Regions from separate parts of the Rothia koreensis genome, predicted to be linked through region 3. Evidence: riboswitches for the same ligand, from Rfam matches in the RefSeq annotation. Region 3 holds a riboswitch; each other region holds the start of a gene.
The links. Region 3 has a riboswitch for S-adenosylmethionine ahead of ACTSLZ_RS01780 (PLP-dependent transferase). Riboswitches for the same ligand answer to the same signal wherever they lie in the genome.
Positions count from the first base shown of each region.

Region 1: another riboswitch for S-adenosylmethionine. It lies ahead of ACTSLZ_RS11380 (bifunctional o-acetylhomoserine/o-acetylserine sulfhydrylase); the one in region 3 lies ahead of ACTSLZ_RS01780 (PLP-dependent transferase).
Region 2: another riboswitch for S-adenosylmethionine. It lies ahead of ACTSLZ_RS03485 (cobalamin-independent methionine synthase II family protein); the one in region 3 lies ahead of ACTSLZ_RS01780 (PLP-dependent transferase).
Region 4: another riboswitch for S-adenosylmethionine. It lies ahead of ACTSLZ_RS00260 (ABC transporter ATP-binding protein); the one in region 3 lies ahead of ACTSLZ_RS01780 (PLP-dependent transferase).

Region 1 covers NZ_CP197643.1:2,546,569-2,551,417, forward strand. The annotation lists gene metX (homoserine O-acetyltransferase MetX) at 1-1,075, opposite strand, end outside; gene ACTSLZ_RS11380 (bifunctional o-acetylhomoserine/o-acetylserine sulfhydrylase) at 1,093-2,484, opposite strand; SAM riboswitch class IV at 2,617-2,729, opposite strand; gene ACTSLZ_RS11385 (amino acid permease) at 2,844-4,343, shown strand; gene ACTSLZ_RS11390 (S9 family peptidase) at 4,397-4,849, shown strand, end outside.
Region 2 covers NZ_CP197643.1:808,266-813,114, forward strand. The annotation lists gene ACTSLZ_RS03480 (PTS sugar transporter subunit IIA) at 340-822, opposite strand; gene ACTSLZ_RS03485 (cobalamin-independent methionine synthase II family protein) at 1,050-2,243, opposite strand; SAM riboswitch class I at 2,250-2,340, opposite strand; gene ACTSLZ_RS03490 (ISL3 family transposase) at 2,555-3,865, opposite strand; gene ACTSLZ_RS03495 (amino acid permease) at 4,068-4,849, shown strand, end outside.
Region 3 covers NZ_CP197643.1:399,016-403,864, reverse strand. The annotation lists gene ACTSLZ_RS01785 (dipeptide ABC transporter ATP-binding protein) at 1-1,735, shown strand, start outside; SAM riboswitch class IV at 1,833-1,950, shown strand; gene ACTSLZ_RS01780 (PLP-dependent transferase) at 1,992-3,392, shown strand; partial or broken gene ACTSLZ_RS01775 (cystathionine gamma-synthase) at 3,389-4,640, shown strand; gene ACTSLZ_RS01770 (glutaminase) at 4,665-4,849, opposite strand, start outside.
Region 4 covers NZ_CP197643.1:58,295-63,143, reverse strand. The annotation lists gene ACTSLZ_RS00275 (AMP-binding protein) at 1-136, opposite strand, end outside; gene ACTSLZ_RS00270 (ABC transporter permease) at 163-918, opposite strand; gene ACTSLZ_RS00265 (aliphatic sulfonate ABC transporter substrate-binding protein) at 952-1,995, opposite strand; gene ACTSLZ_RS00260 (ABC transporter ATP-binding protein) at 2,049-2,873, opposite strand; SAM riboswitch class I at 2,882-3,007, opposite strand; gene ACTSLZ_RS00255 (RloB family protein) at 3,125-3,832, opposite strand; gene ACTSLZ_RS00250 (AAA family ATPase) at 3,825-4,849, opposite strand, start outside.

The DNA of each region.
Region 1 (4,849 bases), 760 kb from region 3:
CGGGTTCGGGAAGGGAGCGCGCGAGGATCTCCGAATCCCGGGGGTAGAACAGACGGTCCGAGTCCACGGCCACGATCGTCCACCCGCACGTCGCCCGGGCGAGCGCTTCCTTCAGGGAGCCTCGGCCCCGGGCGACGTCGTGGCTCATGAGGGCGTCATTGACGCACAGGTAGGAATTCGCGTCGAACCGGCCAGCGAGCTTCGACGCCTGGTGGTCCAGGTAGCTTTCGACCCGGTAACGACCCCGCGTGTTCACGCACGGTCCCGACGGGTCCTCGTCGCCTTGCGGGTGGCGGCCGAACCGGTAGTGCAGTTCCGTCGCGGAGCGATAGGTGATGTGAGCAATGCGGCGGGCCAGCCCCAGGCCGTCGACCGGGAAAGGCCCCGAATAGTAGTCTCCCCCGGCAAAGTTCGGGTCCTGCCGGATCGCGAGCGCCTGGGCCTGGCCCCAGGAGAGCTGCTCCGCCGTCGATTCGGCCCCGGCAGCAATCGTGGCGCAGTGGCGCACACGGTCCGGGAAGGTCACGGCCCACTCGATCGCACGGGCCCCGCCCATCGAGCCGCCGATCACCAGAGACCACTGGTCGATTCCGAGGCCATCCGCCAGCACGGCTTCGGCCCGCACGGAATCCCGGATCGTGGTCAGGGGGAACCTGGATCCCCAGGGTCGCCGCTCCGGATCGATCGTTGCCGGCGCCGGGGACGAGGGCCCGGTCGATCCGTAGCAGCCGCCGATGATGTTCGGACACACCACGAAGTACTGGTCGGTGTCGATCGCCGCACCGGGCCCGATGAGCCCTTCCCACCAGCCTTCTTCTTCGGCCGCCCTGCGCTCGAGCTCACTCGCCCCCTCCGGGGCCTCGCCGTGTGCCGCGTGCGTGTCCCCGGTGAGGGCGTGAAGAACCAGGACGGCGTTGGACGCGTCCTGGTTCAACGTCCCCCAGGTCTCGTACGCGATGGTGGCGTCGGAGATGACAGCGCCGGAGTCCACCAGAAGGTCGCCGACGTCGTAGTAATTGACTACGCCGTCTCCCCTGGTTTCGGCCTTGCGCGCACCGGTACCGACGATCGTCACGTCTGCTCCTCGTTCGTCTATTGCCTGTTCGCGGATACGGGTTCTGCCGATACGGTCGCGCCGTCCGCGGATGTCAGCGCGTCGAAACCGTGCTCGAGATCGGCCAGGATGTCGTCTATGTGCTCGAGCCCCACGGAGAGCCGGACGAATCCGGGAGCCACTCCAGCATCGCGAAGCTCCTTGTCCGAAAGCTGCGAGTGCGTGGTCGAGGCGGGGTGGATGACCAACGAGTGCACGTCCCCGATGTTGGCCACGTTGGAGTGAAGCTGAAGGGAATCCACGAAGTTTCGGGCCGGCTCCGCACCTCCCTCGAGTTCGAAGCCGACGACCGCCCCGACGCCATGGGGCGCGTATTTCCGCCCGAGGTCGTACCAGGGCGATGACTCGAGGCCCGCATAGTGCACGCGCGTCACGTCGGGACGAGCTTCCAGCCACGTGGCGACCTTGCGAGCGTTCTCTACGTGCCTCTCCACGCGAAGGGAGAGAGTTTCGAGGCCGATGGAAATGTTGAACGCGTTGGTCGGCGAGATCGAGGCGCCGAGATCACGCAGCAGGGTCACGCGTGCCCGCAGTATGTAGGAGAGATTGACGCCGAAGACGCCGTTGGGTCCGAGGTCCTCGGCGAAGACCAGGCCGTGGTAGCTGGGATCCGGGGTATTGAACTGCGGGAACCGGTCCGGGTACTTCGAATAGTCGAAGTTGCCGGAATCGACGATCACGCCACCGACGCTGTTCCCATGTCCTCCGAGGTACTTGGTCGCGGAGTGCACGACGACGTCGGCTCCCCATTCGAACGGCTTGACGAGGTACGGGGTGGGCACCGTGTTGTCCACGACCAACGGCACACCGACTTCGTGAGCGAGTTCGGCCAACGGTTCGATATCGAACACGTCGCTGCGCGGATTCGGTACGGTCTCGCCGTAGAAAACCTTGGTGTTCGGTCGGACCGCGGCGCGCCAGGCCTCGGGGTTGTCGAAGTCCTCCACGAAGGTGGTCTCGATGCCGTAGGAACTCAAGGTGTGCTTGAGCAGGTTGTACGTACCGCCGTAAAGGCTGGGGCTGGCGACCACGTGGTCCCCGGCCCTCGCGATATTGAGGATCGCGATGGTGATGGCTGCTTGGCCGGATGCGACCAGAAGGGCACCGACGCCGCCTTCGAGCGCGGCAATGCGGTTCTCGACGACTTCCTGGGTCGGATTCGTCAAGCGCGAGTAGATGGGGCCGAGTTCCTTGAGCCCGAACCGGTTGGCCGCCTGCTCGGCGTCGTCGAACACGAAGGACGTCGACTGGTAGATCGGCAATGCCCGCGCACCGGTCGCGGAATCCGGGTCCTGTCCGGCGTGAATTTGCTGTGTCTCGAACTTCCAGCCCTGCGGCGCGGAAGGAGTGGGAAGACCTTGAGTGCTCATTTTTGCTCCTGTCGATTCGAGGGGCATGGAGCGACCGGCCGTCTTCCGATCCATCAGCACCCGGGTCGACCCGGAACCCTCTGGTTCACCGGGGAATACGAGTCTCACTGATCGAGACGACCGGGCACACCGCGCCCGCGCTTGCGATCGCTGTTCGCGACCACCAGGTCCTCACCCAGGGCACCCCACCGCGGTTGGAGGGTTGCCGGCCAGCAAGCTGGGGCTTTGCGCTGGCTCTCTTGACCCGATACAAGGTTTTCGCATGGGCGGAGCGCGCGTCAAGTGCCGGCGTCATACTGCACCCGTATGAAACGTCATGACATTTATGACGTGAGCGAGACCATTGCGTACCCTGTCTCATGGTCGTTCGGTGTCGGACCGAGCGGCATCACCATCGACCGCCCCGAAGGAATACCGTGAGCCAGGAGAACAACCCCTCCCCGAGATGGGGCGGAAAGGGAGCCGCGGGCGACGTCGCGGAGAACGCACGGACGTCGCTCAGGCGCGGGCTGACCCTGCGGCACATTCGTTTCATTGCCCTCGGTTCAGCCATCGGAACGGGCCTGTTCCTCGGGTCCGCGGACGCCATCCAGTTCGCCGGCCCCTCGGTGCTTCTGGCCTACATCATCGGTGGTGCGGCGGTTTTCATGGTCATGCGCGCCATGGGCGAAATGGCCCTGGTCCACCCGGTCCCCGGCTCATTCGCCGACTACGCGACCGAGTATTTGGGCCGCTGGGCGGGATTCGTCACCGGCTGGAGTTTTGCCTTCGAGATGGCGCTCGTCGCCGTCGCGGACGTCACGGCCTTTTCCCTCTACATGAAGTTCTGGTTCCCGACGACGCCGAGCTGGATCTGGATCGTCTCGGTCGTCGCGATCATCATGGCGGTCAACCTCACCAAGGTGAAGGTCTACGGCGAGGTCGAGTTCTGGCTGACCCTGGTCAAGGTCGGCGCCATCGTGGCGATGATCGTCGGAGGCCTGGCCCTGATCGTCTTCGGTGTTCAGCTGCACCAGGAGATCCAGCCGTCCGTGACGAACCTGTGGGAACAGGGTGGCTTCTTCCCCCACGGGTTCTCGGGCTTCCTGGCCTGTTTCACCGTGGTCATGTTCGCCTTCGGCGGCGTGGAAAACATCGGAATCACCGCGGGCGAGGCCGAAGACCCGGAGAAATCCATCCCCGGGGCGATCAACACCGTCCCGGTGCGCATCCTGCTCTTCTACGTCCTCACGATGGGCGTGATCATGTCCCTCTACCCCTGGAGCAGCATCGGCGACGAAGGCTCGCCTTTCGTGCAGATCTTCTCCGGGTTGGGCATCCCTGCGGCCGCCCACATCCTCAATGTGGTGGTTCTGACGGCCGCCGTGTCCGCAATCAATTCGGACATCTACGGGGCCGGGCGGATGTTGTACGGGCTCGCCCAACGCGGTCTCGCGCCGCGCTCCTTCAGCCGAGTATCGTCGCGGGGCACCCCCAGTATGACGGTGGCAGCGATGGGCATCGTCCTCGTGGCCGGGGTGCTGGTCAACCACTTCTTCGAGAACGCATTCCTGTACGTCGCAACCCTGGTGACGTTCGCGACAGTTCTGGTCTGGGTCATGATCCTGGTGACGCACCTGGCCATGCGACGCCGACGCTCGCGCGAGGGCTCGGGGCCCTCCCCCTTCCCGACTCCTTGGTGGCCGGCGGCTTCCTGGCTCGCTCTTGCGTTCATGATCGGCGTCGTCGTGCTCCTCGGATTCTTCGAGGACACTCGCATGTCCCTCATGATCGGGGCGGTGTGGGTGATCCTCCTGGCCCTCGTCTATCCCCTGACTCGTCGCACGCGTGAGGCCGTCGACCCCACGGAGATTCGGTAGGAACGCCGGTCCGGGGCGGCGACGTCGGTGGATTCGAACGTAGGCTGGAAGGCATGACTTCACCTCGTTCTCGTGAAACCCCACGCCCCACCTGGAATACCGACGCCGTGCCCCCGGAGACCCGGAAGGCGCCGACCACGCGCTCGATGCACGGGCACGACGTCGTGGACGACTACGAGTGGCTCCGCGCCAAGGACGACCCCCAGGTCATCGAACACCTCGAGCGGGAGAACGCCTATGCCGAGTCCGTGACCTCGGGGCTCGGGACGCTGCGGTCCTCGATCTTCGGGGAGATCAGGTCCCGAACCCAGGAGACCGATTTGTCGGTCCCCAACCGGCTCGGCGACTGGTGGTACTTCCGCAGAACCGTCGAGGGAAAGAATTACGCGAGTTTCTGCCGTGTCCCCGCCCTGAACACCGGCGACCTGCGCGCGGACTGGACCCCACCCGAAGTTCCAGCGGATGCTGCCCTCGACGGCGAGGAAGTTCTCCTCGACTGCAACGAG
Region 2 (4,849 bases), 410 kb from region 3:
TCTATCGGGTAAGCACCTCCCGACAGAGCCGCGCGGCGGGCGCACAGGGCCGCGATAGTGCGGGTAAACGCCGCTCTATCGGGTAAGCGCCTCCCAACAGCGCCGCCCAGCGGGCACCCGGGGACGCGACGGCGTCGCGCATCCGTTCGAGGTGGCAATCCGGTGCAGTTTCGCCCCCTGTCCCGGCGCGAGGTGGCAACCGCGTGCAGATTTTGGGGTGAAAAGTGCACGTGGCTGCCACCTAGCGCGGTGGTCGTGCACGAAATTGCCACCTCGACGCCGGCCGACTCCACCAACGCGCCGATTCAGTCCCGCCGTCGACGCAACCTGGCTACCGCCTCAGCCTCGCAGCGTCGCGGCGGCGGCGACGTCGCCGGCGTGGCACCGGCCGCCCTGGACTGCCAAGGAGTCCAGACGGTCGGCAGAGTTGGTGACGACCACGATCGTCGTGGGGTCCTTGCCGGCGTCGCGGACGGCGTCGATGTCCATCGACCCAAGGTGCTGGCCCGCGGCGACGCGGTCGTGTTTGGCGGATTCAAGGTCGAAAGGCTCGCCCTTGAGTTCGACGGTGTCGATGCCCAGGTGAAGCAGGACCTCCAGGCCGTCATCGGTCCTGATGCCGAGGGCGTGTTTGCTGCTGGTGGTCACCGTGACCTCGCCCGATACGGGTGCGACGATCTCGCCCGATGAGGGTTCCTGGATTCCGAAACCCTCGCCCATCATCTTCTGGGCGAAGACCGGGTCGGGGACGTGGTCAATGCGGATGACTTCCCCGGCGAGCGGGGCGAGAAGGTTCGATTCGTTTGTCTGTTCAGCGGCCATGAGATGACTCCTTGGGGGATTCGGAAATCGTCAGGGACGACAGTTTGAAATCCACCCTAGACGCATCCGGTCGTGAGGGCATGCACCTTTTGCCAATTCCCGAGCGCGAGGTGCGCCCGCGGCCTACCCGCGGCTCGCACCCGCGCCTCGCACCCCGACCGCGGCCCACCCGCGGCTCGCACTCGCACCCGCACCCGCACCCCGACCCGGCACCGGCACCCGCAGAGTCAGTACAGGCGCTCGGTGGCGATCCTCGCGCCCTCGGTCAGGGACTTGAGCTTGGCCTCGGCGACCTGGGGATGGAGCCGACCGCCCAGACCACAGTCGGTCCCGGCGATCACGTTCTCCTTGCCCAGGACGGAGGCGTATTGCTCGATCCGCTGGGCCACGAGCTCGGGATGCTCGACCACGTTGGTCGAGTGGGAGACGACGCCGGGGATCACCAGCTTGCCGTCGGGGAGGCTCACTCCCTCCCAGTCCTTCCACTCGTGCGCGTGGCGGACGTTCGCCGCCTCGAAGACGTACGCTCCGGCGTTGATCGTGAAGAGCGAGTCGATGAGGTGTTTGATCTCGATGTCCGTGGTGTGGGGGCCGTGCCACGATCCCCAGCAGAGGTGGAAGCGGACCTGCTCCTCGGGAATGCCGCGCAAGGCATAGTTCGCGGCCTCGATCGCGAGCTGATTGAACCGCAGGTACTCCTCGATCGTGGGCTCGGGCGTCAGCTGGTCCCAGGCTTCCGCGATGGAGGGGTCGTCCAATTGCACGATGAATCCGGCGTCGGTGATGGCCTTGTATTCCTCGTGGAGCACATCTGCCCAGGCATAGATGAACTCTTCGTCGGTCGCGTAGTGGTGATTGCCGATGCGCGACGCCGACCCTGGCGACAGGGACGCGATGAACGCCTCCGACGCCTCATTCTTCTCCACGGCGGTGCGCAGGTTGTTGATGTCCGCTGCGACAGCGTCCTGCCCTTGGTAAGTCAGCGGTCCCGTCGCGATCGGGAATTCACCGTCCGGGTCGTTGCCCAGGTTGATGGATTCGTAGAAATCGGCGAAGCGGTTCCAGTCCCGGCGCACCGCGAAGCTGTTGTACCGACCGTTGCCCGGCGTCTTGAGGATCTCCTGGAAGGACGTGTTGTCCACGGTTTCGAGGCCACCGGTCCTGGCGAAGGAATAGTGCCACCACGCGCCGTAGTCGACGTCGCTCGCCATCGCGTGACCGTACTCGCCGTCGTTGACGACGTCGATGCCCCACTCGACCTGCTTTTCCACGACGTCGCCGACCGACTCGGTCAGGACTGCCTGGAAATCCGGCTCGGAGATCTCACCGCGGGCGCGCCGGGCGTTGGCCCGAATCAGTTCGTCGGTGCGGGGGAGCGAGCCCACGTGGGTCGTGCGGATACGGTCGGCGCTGTTCAGCATGTTGTTCCTCCATCGGTCTTGGCGGTAGCACCTGCTTCGGGAGCGCGGGTTGCTGCGGCGTCGTCGAGCCAAGTCTCTCGGCCGCTCGGGATGGTCTGTGTGCCCGGCCCAGTTTTCTCGGTTCTTCCTCCGGAATCCAGCGGGCTCCGGCCCGTCGCGGCGTGTGACACGGTATTTCTCGACCAGATCCTGTTACACGATTGTGACCATTGGGGGTTATCGTGTCGATGGCGTCTTTTGGACGCACATCACCAATAGAAGTAGCCAGGGCCACACCGGGGTGGTCCGACGACGATTCTCGTAAAAACGGCTCATCGCATTTGAGGGTGTAGGTGGTTCCTGAAGCCGCCGGTGTCGAGCAGCGATCGGGCTATGTAGTTCGTGAGGTTCCGGAATCCGAGGGCGGAGCCGCGGAGGTGTTCCAGGCGCCCGTTGATCGCCTCTGTTGGCCCGTTGGACGTGCCGGGCCGGTCGAAGAACGCGAGGATGTCGGCGGCGCGCTGCTTGAGCGTGCGGCCGAGCTTGCGGACCTCCACGAGCGCGGCGGGGACGCCGCTGGAGACGGAATCGATGACGGCTGTCATCAGCTTCTTCGCCGTCTTCCGATCGGGTTCGCGGTAGGCAGCGATCACGCGCTGGTAGATGCCCCAGGTCGCCTCGACCTCGACGTGCTCGGAGACCGCGAACAGTGCCTCGAGACGGGTCTGCTGCCGGTCAGTGAGCAGCTGCGCGCCGGTGTGGAGGATGCGGCGGGCCTTGTAGAGCGGATCGTTTTTGCGGCCCCGCCGGCCGTGCAGGCACTGCTGGACGCGACGACGGCAGGTGTCGAGGGCGTCGCCGGCGAGGCGGACGACGTGGAACGGGTCCATCACCGCCTGCGCGTCCGGGAGCTCCTCGCTGACGGCGGTCTTGAAGCCGGTGAACCCGTCCATCGCGACGACCTCGACACCATCGCGCCAGTCCTGCGGGCGTGCGGCGAGCCAGGTCTTGAACACGGCTTTCGAGCGACCCTCGATCATGTCCAGCAGACGGGCGGGGCCGGTCTTGTCGCGGTTCGGGGTGAGGTCGATGATGACGGTGACGTACTTGTCGCCGACTCTCGTGTGGCGCCAGACGTGCTCGTCGACGCCGATCACGGCGACGCCGTCGAACCGGGCGGGATCGTCGATCAGCACTCGACGCCCTTCAGCGAGGACCGCGTTGTTCGCCGTGTGCCAACCGACACCGAGTCCGGCGGCGACGCGGGCGACGGTGAGGTGGTCGATCACGAGCGCTTCCAACGCCCACCGCATCCCGCTACGGGACAGCTTGGCTCGCTCGGGCGCCGCTGCCGTGAGGTCCTCACGCCAGGACCGTCCGCATCCCGAGCACTTGTAGCGGCGGACCCGGACCAGCAGCGTCGTCGGGCGATGACCGAACGGCTCGTGGGCGAGACGCCGCGTGTCCGTCCCGCGCGAGAGCGCCTGGCTACCGCATCCCCGGCACCACGGATCCGGCTCGGCGACGCGGCACTCGATCACCGCGCGATCCGGCTCAAAAAGCTGACCGGTGGCCACGAGGCCGAGCTCGTCGAGATGGCAGAACACGGTCAGATCAGGGGTCGCGAAGGTAGCGTGGTGCACGTCGAGGTCTTCCGGCAGATGGTCAGTGTGAGAACTTCCATCATCGGAAGGCCTCGACCCTCATCCGGCGACCGACGCGCTCAGCCACCTACCCCCTCAACTGCGAAGAGCCGTAAAAACTACAGACGCCGCATTTTCCTCTGGCTTGCCCATCGCACAGGCGAACAGTCGGCCGGCGGCGTCGAGACATGCAGAGGAATCCATGACCGACACGAGTCAGCGGCACACCGCAAAATATCCCGAAGAAATGGCGTATGAGCAGGAACAGACCGGGATGAAGCAGGGTCTCGGCCCGCGCCAGCTCCAGATGATCGCCATCGGTGGGGCGATCGGTACCGGGTTGTTCCTGGGAGCAGGTGGCCGCCTGGCTTCCGCCGGCCCCTCCTTGTTTCTCGACTATGCGCTGTGCGGGATCATCGCCTATCTGATCCTCCGACAGCTGGGCGAACTGGTGGTTCACCGTCCGTCCTCCGGGTCGTTCGTCTCCTACACCCGCGAGTTCTACGGCGAGAAAGCTGCGTACGTCTCGGGGTGGATGTACTGGCTCAACTGGGCGACAACGGCCATCGTGGACTCCACGGCCATCGCGATCTACGTGCACTGGTTCGGTCAGTACAGCGCCTTCGTCGATGCCATACCTCAGTGGCTCGTGGCGCTGTTGGTCATTGTTCTGGTTGTGGCCCTGAACCTCATCTCCGTGAAGGTCTTCGGGGAGATGGAATTCTGGTTCGCCCTCATCAAGGTCGCCGCCCTGGTGGTCTTCCTGGTGCTCGCGATCGCTTTCGTCATCTTCGGCACACCCACGGGATCCCCTCGAGGCATCGGCCTGATTACCGAAAATGGTGGCCTGTTCCCGAACGGTCTGATGCCGGCACTGATCATCATGCAGGGCGTGGTCTTCGCCTATGCCTCGATCGAATTGGTCGGCACCACCTCCGGCGAGACCCGCGACGCCGCCAAGGTGATTCCCAAGGCGATCAACAC
Region 3 (4,849 bases):
GACCCGATCCCGCGCACAGCAGCGCACCGAGGCAACACAACCCGCGGCGTCGGGACCCGCGGACGCGCACCATCACGAGGTCGACGCCGAAGAGACCGGCCGCACTCACACGGAGCACGGGACCGACAACCAGGTCGCCGCCCTCACCCTGCGCGATCTGACGGTGCGCTACGCCCCCGCCGCGTCCCCCGCCGTCGAAGGCGTATCGCTGACCGTCCCGGTCGGGCAGACCCTGGCCGTCGTCGGGGAATCCGGATCGGGCAAATCGACCACCGCCGCCGTGGCCGCCGGGTTGCTCCCGGGTTCCGCGCACGCACGAACGGCCGAACAACGGCTGATGGGGCAGGACATGCGCGGCGCCTCCGACAAGGTGTGGAAAAACGTCCGCGGCGACCTGCTGGGATACGTCCCCCAGGACACCGGGACGGGTCTCAACCCGGTGCGCACGATTGCCTCCCAGCTGTCCGAGACGCTGCGGGCCGCGGGAACCGCGCGCCGCCAGGCCGCAGCCCGGATCGCGACGGCGCTCGCCGACGTCGGCCTCGACCCAGAACTCCACGGGTCGCGGTACCCGCACGAACTCTCCGGGGGCCAGCGACAACGGGTCCTCATCGCGCTGGCTCTCGCGCGCGAACCCCGCCTCGTGATCGCGGACGAACCGACCTCCGCGCTCGACGTCTCGGCCCAGAAGAGCATCCTGGACCTCCTGGAAGACCGGGTCGCCCGTGCAGGAGCGGGCCTTCTGCTGATCACGCACGATCTCGGTGTTGCCCGCGACCGCGCGGACAGCATCCTGGTCATGGAGAAAGGGCGTGTGGTGGAAGAAGGGCGCGCCGAACGCGTCTTCGCCGACCCCCAGCACGAGTACACCCGGAGACTGATGTCGGCCTCGCCGGTGGTGCACGCGGTTCCGCACCGGAAGACCGGCATCGTTCCGGAAGGAACCACGCCCGTGGTTCGCGCCAAGGGCCTGAGCAAGGCTTTCGGGACGGGACCGCACCGGGTCCAGGCGGTGACCGACGTCGACTTCGAGTTGGCCCCAGGCCGGACGCTGGGGATCGTGGGCGAGTCAGGGTCCGGAAAATCGACGACGGCACGCATTCTCCTTGGCCTGGAATCCTACGACCAGGGGGAATTGGAAGTCTTCGGGAAGCCCCTGGGACACAACCGGCGGCAGGGGAGAGAACTGGCAACCCGGGCGCGCTTCGTCCATCAGGACCCGACCGGTCCCCTCGACCCGAAGTACACCGTCGCCGCATCGATCGGGGAACCATTGCGCGGCTTCCGCATCGGAACCCGCGCGGAGCGGGCCGAACGCGTCAACGAGCTCCTGGACCTCGTGGCCCTCCCTCGTGACCTGGCCGGTCGCCGACCCGCGGAGCTCTCCGGGGGCCAGAGGCAACGCGTCTCCATTGCCCGGGCGCTCGCGGTCGATCCCGAGCTCATCGTGCTGGACGAACCGGTCTCCGCGCTCGACGTCTCGGTCCAGGCCCAGATCCTTGATCTCCTCGCGGACCTCCAGGAGCGGCTGGGGTTGTCATACGTGTTCATCAGTCACGACCTGGCCGTCATCCGCCAGATCTCCGACGACGTCCTGGTCATGGCCGAGGGACGCGTGATCGAGTCCGGACCGGCGGGGGAAGTCTTCGATACCCCGCGGGAGCAGCTGACTCGGACACTCATCGAGGCGGTTCCCGGAACCCGTCACGAAAGCGCCCGGGCGAACGTCATATGACGTCGTCGGGCTTCGGGTGAACCGTGTGTGACGTGGCGGCGGAATCGGAGGTCATGTCCTTTCGAGGCCGCTGACCAGGTTGTAAGTTCGCTATCAGGATCACGAGCACCGGTCGTGAAGCTCTGGCTGACCGGTCGGCAACCCTTTCCGCTGTGATGGGGTGCCCCAGATGAAGATCCGGCCGGGAGCACACCGCTCCCCGGCAAGCACGGCGTCACGAGAAGGACTCGGCGCCCCGCCTTCGAAGGGGATTACGATGTCAGCAGAGGAATACCCGCAGGGACCCGGGCTCGGCACGGTGCAGATCCACGGTGGCACGACCGACCCGCCGTCGGCCCGCCCGGTTCGACCGCCGCTGTACCTGACCGCCTCCTACGAATTCGATACTCTTCGCGATGCCAGGGAGTGCTTCGGTCAGCGGGAACCCGGATTCACGTACTCGAGGACCGGAAGCCCCACCGTGGGACTCCTGGAGCGTCGGCTGGCCGAGCTCGAGGGCGGTGTCGGCGCCGTCGCGACGTCCTCCGGACAGGCCGCGCTGACCCTGACCCTCCTTGCCCTGGCCGGGCGTTCGGGGCAGAGCCAGGACGGCGAGCCGCACCCCGAGATTCCCGCGGGACACGTGGTTGCCTCGAACCGCATCTACGGCGGTACTGCCGACCTCCTCAACGACACGCTCGCAGAGGCGGGCATCGCGGTCACCTGGGTCGACCCTCATCGACCGAACGAGTGGGAACGGGCCGTGACGGAACGGACCCGGGCATTCCTCGTGGAATCCGTCGGGAACCCGCACGCCGATCTCCCGGACATTCCCGACATCGCGGCCATCGCACACGCCGCCGGATCCGCGCTCGTGGTGGACAACACCCTCGCGACGCCGCACCTCCTGCAACCGGGAAAGCTCGGGGCCGACGTCGTCGTTCACTCGGTCACGAAGTACCTGACCGGCAACGGCAGCGCGCTGGCCGGAATCGTTGTGGACACCGGACGGTTCTCGCCGAGCAGTGATGCGGCCCGATGGCCCCAGTTCACCGCGCCGCGCCGCCGGTTCGGCAATCAGTCGCTGGTTGCGGGGCACGGCGAGCACGGGGCCTTCCTTCACCTCGTCAGGGCGCAGCTGCTCAACGATCTCGGCCCGAGCCTGGCACCGTGGAATGCTCAGCAGGCACTGGACGGGATCGAGACCCTGGACGTCCGGGTGGACCGTCACTGCCGGGTTGCGGAAGGGATCGCCCGGCGTTTGGCTTCCCATCCGCGCGTGCGGAGCGTGCGGCACCCGAGCCTTCCCGGCTCGAGCGACGCCGCGATCGCCGACCGCGACTTCCCACGCGGTACCGGGGCGGTCCTCTCCTTCGAGATCGACGGGACCACGGACGACGTCGAGCGATTCTTCGACTCGTTGGAACTGTTCAAGCTCGCCGCCAACCTCGGCGACGGACGATCGATGGCCACCCACCCGGCGTGGACGACCCATTGTCGACTCACCCCCGAACTCAGGGAGGCGGGAGAGATCACCGAGCAGACCGTTCGGCTGGCCCTCGGACGCGAAGACGTCGAGGACCTGTGGCAGGACCTCGCGACGTCGCTCGACAGGGTCACCGGAGCCAGCCCGAACCAGGCACCCACCGCACGCGAGAAGGAGACCGTTCGAGCATGACCGCGACGCAAGAAATCAACGACCTCGGGTCACGCCGGCCTGCGCAGGACGGGACCTCCGCGAGGACGCAGCCGTCCGTGGTCCGGCCCGGATTCAGGACGGCCGCCGTCCACGCAGGACAGGAGCCGGACCCCTTGACGGGGGCCGTGATCCCGCCCATCTACCAGACCTCGACGTTCACGCAGGACGGGGTCGAGACGCTCAAGAGCGGATACGAGTACTCGCGTGGCGGAAACCCGACGCGCACCGCCCTGGAAACGCAACTCGCGCAGGTCGAGAACGGGACCCACGCCTTTGCCTTCGCATCCGGGATCGCCGCGGAGGACGCCCTGCTGCGTTCGGTGCTCCGACCCGGGAACACCGTGGTGGCGGCGGCGGAGACCTATGGCGGGACACATCGGCTCCTCAGCCAGTTGTATTCCAGGTGGGGGGGTCGAGACCGCGTTCGTGCCCCCAACCAGGACCGACGAGCGCGACCGCCTGCTCGCTGATCCGTCGACGACCGTCCTCTGGGTCGAGACGCCGACCAACCCCTTGCTGAGCATCGTGGACCTCCGCGAATGGGCTGAGGCCGCTCATGCCGCCGGGGCGCTGCTGGTCGTCGACAATACGTTCGCCTCGCCTGCGCTCCAGAATCCTTTGACGTGGGGTGCCGACGTCGTGGTCCACTCGACCACCAAGTACATCGGTGGGCATTCGGATGTGTTGGGCGGTGCGCTGGTCGTCGGTGACGCGGTGTGGGAGGACCAGCCCCTGGCCGAGGTGTTGCAATTCCAACAATTCGCCGGCGGTGCCGTCGCGGGTCCGCAGGATGCGTTCCTGACCTCGCGCAGCCTCAAGACCCTCGGAGTCCGTATCCGGCAGCACTGCGAAAACGCCCAAACCATTGCCGAATGGCTCGCGGACCGAAACGACGTCGAACGGGTCTGGTACCCGGGTCTTCCGGAACACCCGGGGCACGACGTCGCTGCGAGGCAGATGTCCGGATTCGGCGGGGTCGTGTCCCTGCGTGTCCGGGGCGGCGAAGCAGCGGCGAGGGCGTTTGCGGAGTCCACCGAGGTGTTCGGGCTCTCCGTGAGTCTCGGGGGAGTCGAGTCGCTGATATCCCACCCCGCGACCATGACCCACGGGTCGACCAAGGGAACCCCCGAGGCCCCGCCGAGCGACGTCGTCCGCCTGTCGGTGGGCATCGAGGACGTCGAGGATCTGCAGGCCGACCTCGATCGAGCCCTGGCCGGAGTGCGCTGACCCCGGGATCCCGGCCAACGGCCCCTAAGGGGTCTCGCGCCGGATCGGGTACGTGCTGCCGCCCAGATCCGGATCGGGAAGGACCTCGTCCGGGTCGATGAGTTCCACACGGTGGCCGTCGGCGGTGAGCCGTCGGAGGCCCTCGAGGAACATGCGGCGGGCCATGGCGTCCAAACGGGTCACCTTGGTGAGGTCGAAGACCATGGTTC
Region 4 (4,849 bases), 340 kb from region 3:
TGTGCCACGGCTCGGCCCAGTCGAGGCGGGCGGCCTGCTTCTCCCAGAAGGCAACCCGGGCGTCGTCGGATTCCTCCGCCGGGTTCGGGGTCGGGGAGTGTGGGTCGGAGAACACGAAGTTCTTCGGAAGAGTCATGATCGTTCCTATCCGTTGCGGATGCTCTACGACGCGGCCGGGGCGGTGCCCCACCGGCGCTGAGTCCATCGTTCAAAGATTCCTATCAGGGCATCGGTGATCTTGCCCAGTATTGCCAGCAGAATGATCGCCAGAATGAGACGGTCGGTGCGGCCGTTGCTCTGCGAATCGGTCAGGAGGAAACCGAGGCCCATCGAGGCACCGACCAGTTCCGCGGCCACCAGGAAGAGCCAGGCCTGGGCCAGGGCCAGCCGGAGCCCCGAGACCACGGACGGCATCACCGCCGGCAACTGGACCGTGGTGAAGAGCCTGATCCCATGGATGCCGAAGGACCGAGCCGCTTCGATCAAGTGGTGGTCCACGTGCTTCAGGGCCCCCGCGACCGTGGTGTAGACCGGGAAGAAAGCGCCGATCGCCACCAGGATCACCTTGGAATTCTCACCGACGCCGACCCACAGGAGCATGAGCGGGACCCAAGCCAGAGATGGGACCGCGCGGATCGCGCCGATGGTCGGCCCGGCAAGGATGCGGGTCCATCGGGAGAGGCCGATCAGGGCACCGATCACGAGCCCGAGCGCGCTGCCGATCACGAAGCCCAGGATCACGCGCTGGGTCGAGATACCGACGTGCTGCCAGAGCTCGTGCCGGCGCATCAGTTCGATGCCCGCAGCCGCGACCTTCGACGGGCTCGGCAGCTGAATCGGGGTGAAGACGCCGGTGGTCGAGAGCAGGTGCCACGCCACGAGGACGAGCAGGGGAAGGACGACCCCCAGGCCGGCCATGGTCCAACGGTTCTTCGGAAAGCTTGTCACGCTCTATTTCCCCTTGATCCGCCGGGCGGCCGCGGATGCATCGGCGGCTCGGGCATACTTCTTCTCGATGATGTTCTCGACGGCGTCGTCCGCATCCTTTCGCTCCGACACGTCCCCCGAATCGACCAGGATCGGGGCGATATTGCGCAGCACCCGGAGCTGGTTGTCGCCCGGTACCGGGTCGATATCCAGGTGGGTGCGGTCCCAGACCGTGCGGGCGACGTCGTCCGAAATGCCAGCCTCCTCGGCGAACACCGCGATGGCTTCTTCCCGGTGGCTGATGGCCCATTCGCGCGCGAAGGCGTACACGTCGATGACGAGTTGGGCTCCTTCCGGGTTCTGGTCGAGGAATTCCTCACGGGCATTGAGGAATCCCCAGGTGTTGAAGTCGAGATTCCGGTAGAACAACTCGTCGCCGCCTTCCTCCTGGGCCGTCGCCATGATGGGGTCCAGCCCCGCCCAGGCGTCGACCTGGTGCGTGTCCAACGCGGATCGTCCGTCGGCGTGCTGGAGATTCACGATGGTCACATCGTCGGCCGACAGCCCGGCCTCATCGAGGGCCTGGATCAGGAGGAAGTAGGGGTCCGTGCCGAGGGTCGCCGCAATACTGCGACCGGCGAGATCCTCGACGCCGCGAATGGGAGAGTCCGGGGTCCTGGCCAGGGCCGACCACTCGGGCTGGGAGAACAGGCCGATCGTCGTGATCGGCGCACCGTTGGCACGTGCCAGAAGGGCGGCCGAACCCGCGGTCGAACCGACGTCGATCGCGGCACCGATCAGGCTCTGGTTGGCCTTGTTGGAACCGGCAGATTTCAACCAGGAGACGGACTGCCCGATTCCTTCGGCGGCGGTTTCGAGCCACTTCTTCTTGCGCATGATCAGCGACAAGGGGTTGTACGTCGCGTAGTCCAGGGTGATGCTTCCGGAAGCATCCGCGTTGATGACGCCACGGCCGGCTCCTTCGCCGGACATGCATCCGGACAAGGTCAGGGCGACGGCGCCGAGGCCGACGCCTTTGAGGGCGTCGCGACGGGAAAAGGTGGTCATCGGGATCGGGTCCTTGCTGGGCATGGGTGGTTCACGGGCTCGACGTCGTGGGGCTAGTGCGCCGTGGTGTCGACGCCGAGCAGCCCCAGAAGGTGTCCGCGCATTCGCGTCAGATCCGAGTCCTCGCGAGAACGGGGTCGAGGGAGGTCGACCTCGATGTTCTCCACGATTCCCGCCGGCTCACCTGGGGCCGGGCGTCCCAGGACGATGACATGGTCGGAGAGGTACAGCGCCTCGTCGACGTCGTGCGTCACGAGCAGAACCGTGGTGGGGTCCTGCCGATGCAGATCGAGGAGCAGATCCTGCATCTTGAGCCGGGTCAGGGCGTCGAGCGCGCCGAAGGGTTCGTCGAGCAGGAGCACCTGCGGATTCCGGGCCAGGGCCCTGGCCAGGGCCGCGCGCTGGGCCATGCCGCCGGAGACCTCGCCCGGCCGGTGGTTCGCGTGCGGGGTCAGACCGACGAGCTCGATCAGTTCCGTAACACGTTTCCGGCCGCGGGACGCGGGGGTCTTTCTTGGCAGGCCGAGGGCGACATTGTCCGTGATCGAACGCCAGGGCAGCAGGCGGGGCTCCTGGAATCCGACGGCGCACCGAGGATCAATGTCCCGAACCGGGCTGCCATCGATCGTGACGGAGCCCTCGGTTGCGGTGTCCAGCCCCGCCGTCGCGCGCAGGAGAGTGGACTTGCCGCACCCGGACGGCCCGACGACGGCGACGATCTCACCCGGTTGCACCGTGAAACTCACGTCGCGAAGGACCTGAGTACGCGTCCCGCCACGGGACGAGGTGCCGAAAGACTTCCCGACATCGTGGAATCGGACCGACGCGGCCTCGGCCTCCAAGGCACGGGTGTCCTTCGGGGCGCGGGCCGAACTCACAATCAATCACTCCATCGAACCCTGGCGTTAGCACCGTATTCTCCCCGGGCCCTGTGGAATATGCGGGCCATTGCGGGGGGAGAAGGTTGCTGCGACGTCGTCGAGCCAGGTCTCTCGGTCGCTCTGGATGGTTTCCCACTCCAGATTAAGCGTGCCCTCCGGGGCCGCTCCAACTCGGCCCGGACTGTTTCGAGAGATGAAACGGCACGCGTCAAAGTGCGTCATCAGGGCAGGGCGAAGGAGAGTGCGGGCTACCGGTCCAGGCAGGTCCACTTGCTGATGGTGTCGACGAGATGGAACAAGCCGGTGGACCCCTTGGGGCCGATCTGGTTGACTCCGACGGGGTGGTGCTCCTTGGCCCTTTCCGCGGCACGCTTGTACTGATCAATGGGGAAATCGTCGTGAATATTCTTTCCCTTGAGCAGCGAGCGCTCTCTGCATTGCCGATCCAACCCCTGTTGGTCCCCCGCAGGGGTGCACTCGGTGTGCAGGACGAGCCACGTTTCGAACTGCGGGTTGGACACCAGTACGTGTATGCCATGATCTTTGGCCTTGCTCAATGCCTTGGCCAGCAGAGAGGTATTCCCCGAACCTCGCCGGACGTCGTCCCACTGGTCCACGTCGACGACGGCGAAGACCGCTGCATACTTCGGGATGTCTTTCGTGTTGTTCTTCCGCGCATCATCATCTCTGAGCAGGATGCATCGGTCGACGACGTCCATCGGGTTGTTCTTCGCTTTTCGTCGTGCTTTGCCGTCCTTGGTCTTGGGATCGACCTTGATCTGAATCTTGTCGGCGTGGGGTGGAAGAGTGTGCTGGATATGGCGGTTCAGCAGCTCGAAATATTCCGGTTCGGTGAGCGCTCCGTCTGAGACCACGAGGATGCGATGGAGCCGGTCGGAGCGCTTCTGTCGAGATGTCGAAGGGGGCTTGCGAACCTGTCTTCTGGTTCTACTCATTCTGACCGTCCTCGTCGGGACCGACGATTCCGCGCAGGACGCTGGGGGCGAGCATGGGGATAGCCCCGTACCGTCCCGCCAGGTAGCGACGTTCGTGATTGGCGTCCTTGGATTTGGGGTAGTCGCTCAGACTGAAGTACGAGCTCTCTCCGAGTCCGTTCTTCTCCGTGAACCAGATGTGCTTCTCAGTAAGACCCAGTTCTCCCATGTGTTCGAGAATGTTGGTGTTGTGGCTGGTAAAGATCAGCTGGGCTCCCCGGACATTGATGTCGGGATCGGTGAAGGTCTTGATGATCAGCTCAACCATGTTCTGATGGAGGCTCGTATCGATCTCGTCCGCGAGGAGTACGCCCCCTCGTCTCAGGGTGGTGATGATCGCGGGAGCGACCGACAGCCAGGTGCGTGTGCCGTCCGATTCATCCTTGAGGGAGAGGGCGAAGCTCTCCTCTTCGGAACCCTGGTGGTGGAATACCAGGTTGTAGGCCAGATCCTCTGCTTCGTCCTCGGTCAGGCCGGCGTCCTCGGTAGGACGTGTTGAGCCGTTGCCCTCGGCTGCGCCTCTCGGATCGTCCCGCCCCTCCAGAATCTCCTGGATCCTGCTCCACTTGGCGAGCACATCGCTGGGGATCTTCTTCTCGTCCACCGTGATCTTGGTGATTCCCAGGTCGGCCACCTTGAGTAGGCGAGAGAGCTCATCGAGTTGGAAATCCCCCTTCTTGATGGACCGGACCAGGCGATAGATTCGATGGTCCGTTTCGACGTCGCCGTAGTCGATCGTGTCGAAGTAGCCCAGGACAGCCTCGGCCAGTTCCGCCAGGGGAGACACCTCGGACCGCAGGGCAGCCGAGAGCACCAGTTCCCTGGGGGCGACATTTCCAAGGCCGGCTCGCGCGGACTTGGAGATGAAAGCGCTGTTCCACTCGATGTCGGTTTTTCCGTCCTCCCGGGTGCGGGAGAAGCACGGTGACCATCTGCGGTTGGGCACCCGGCTCAGCCATTCGTCGGTGAACCCGGAGG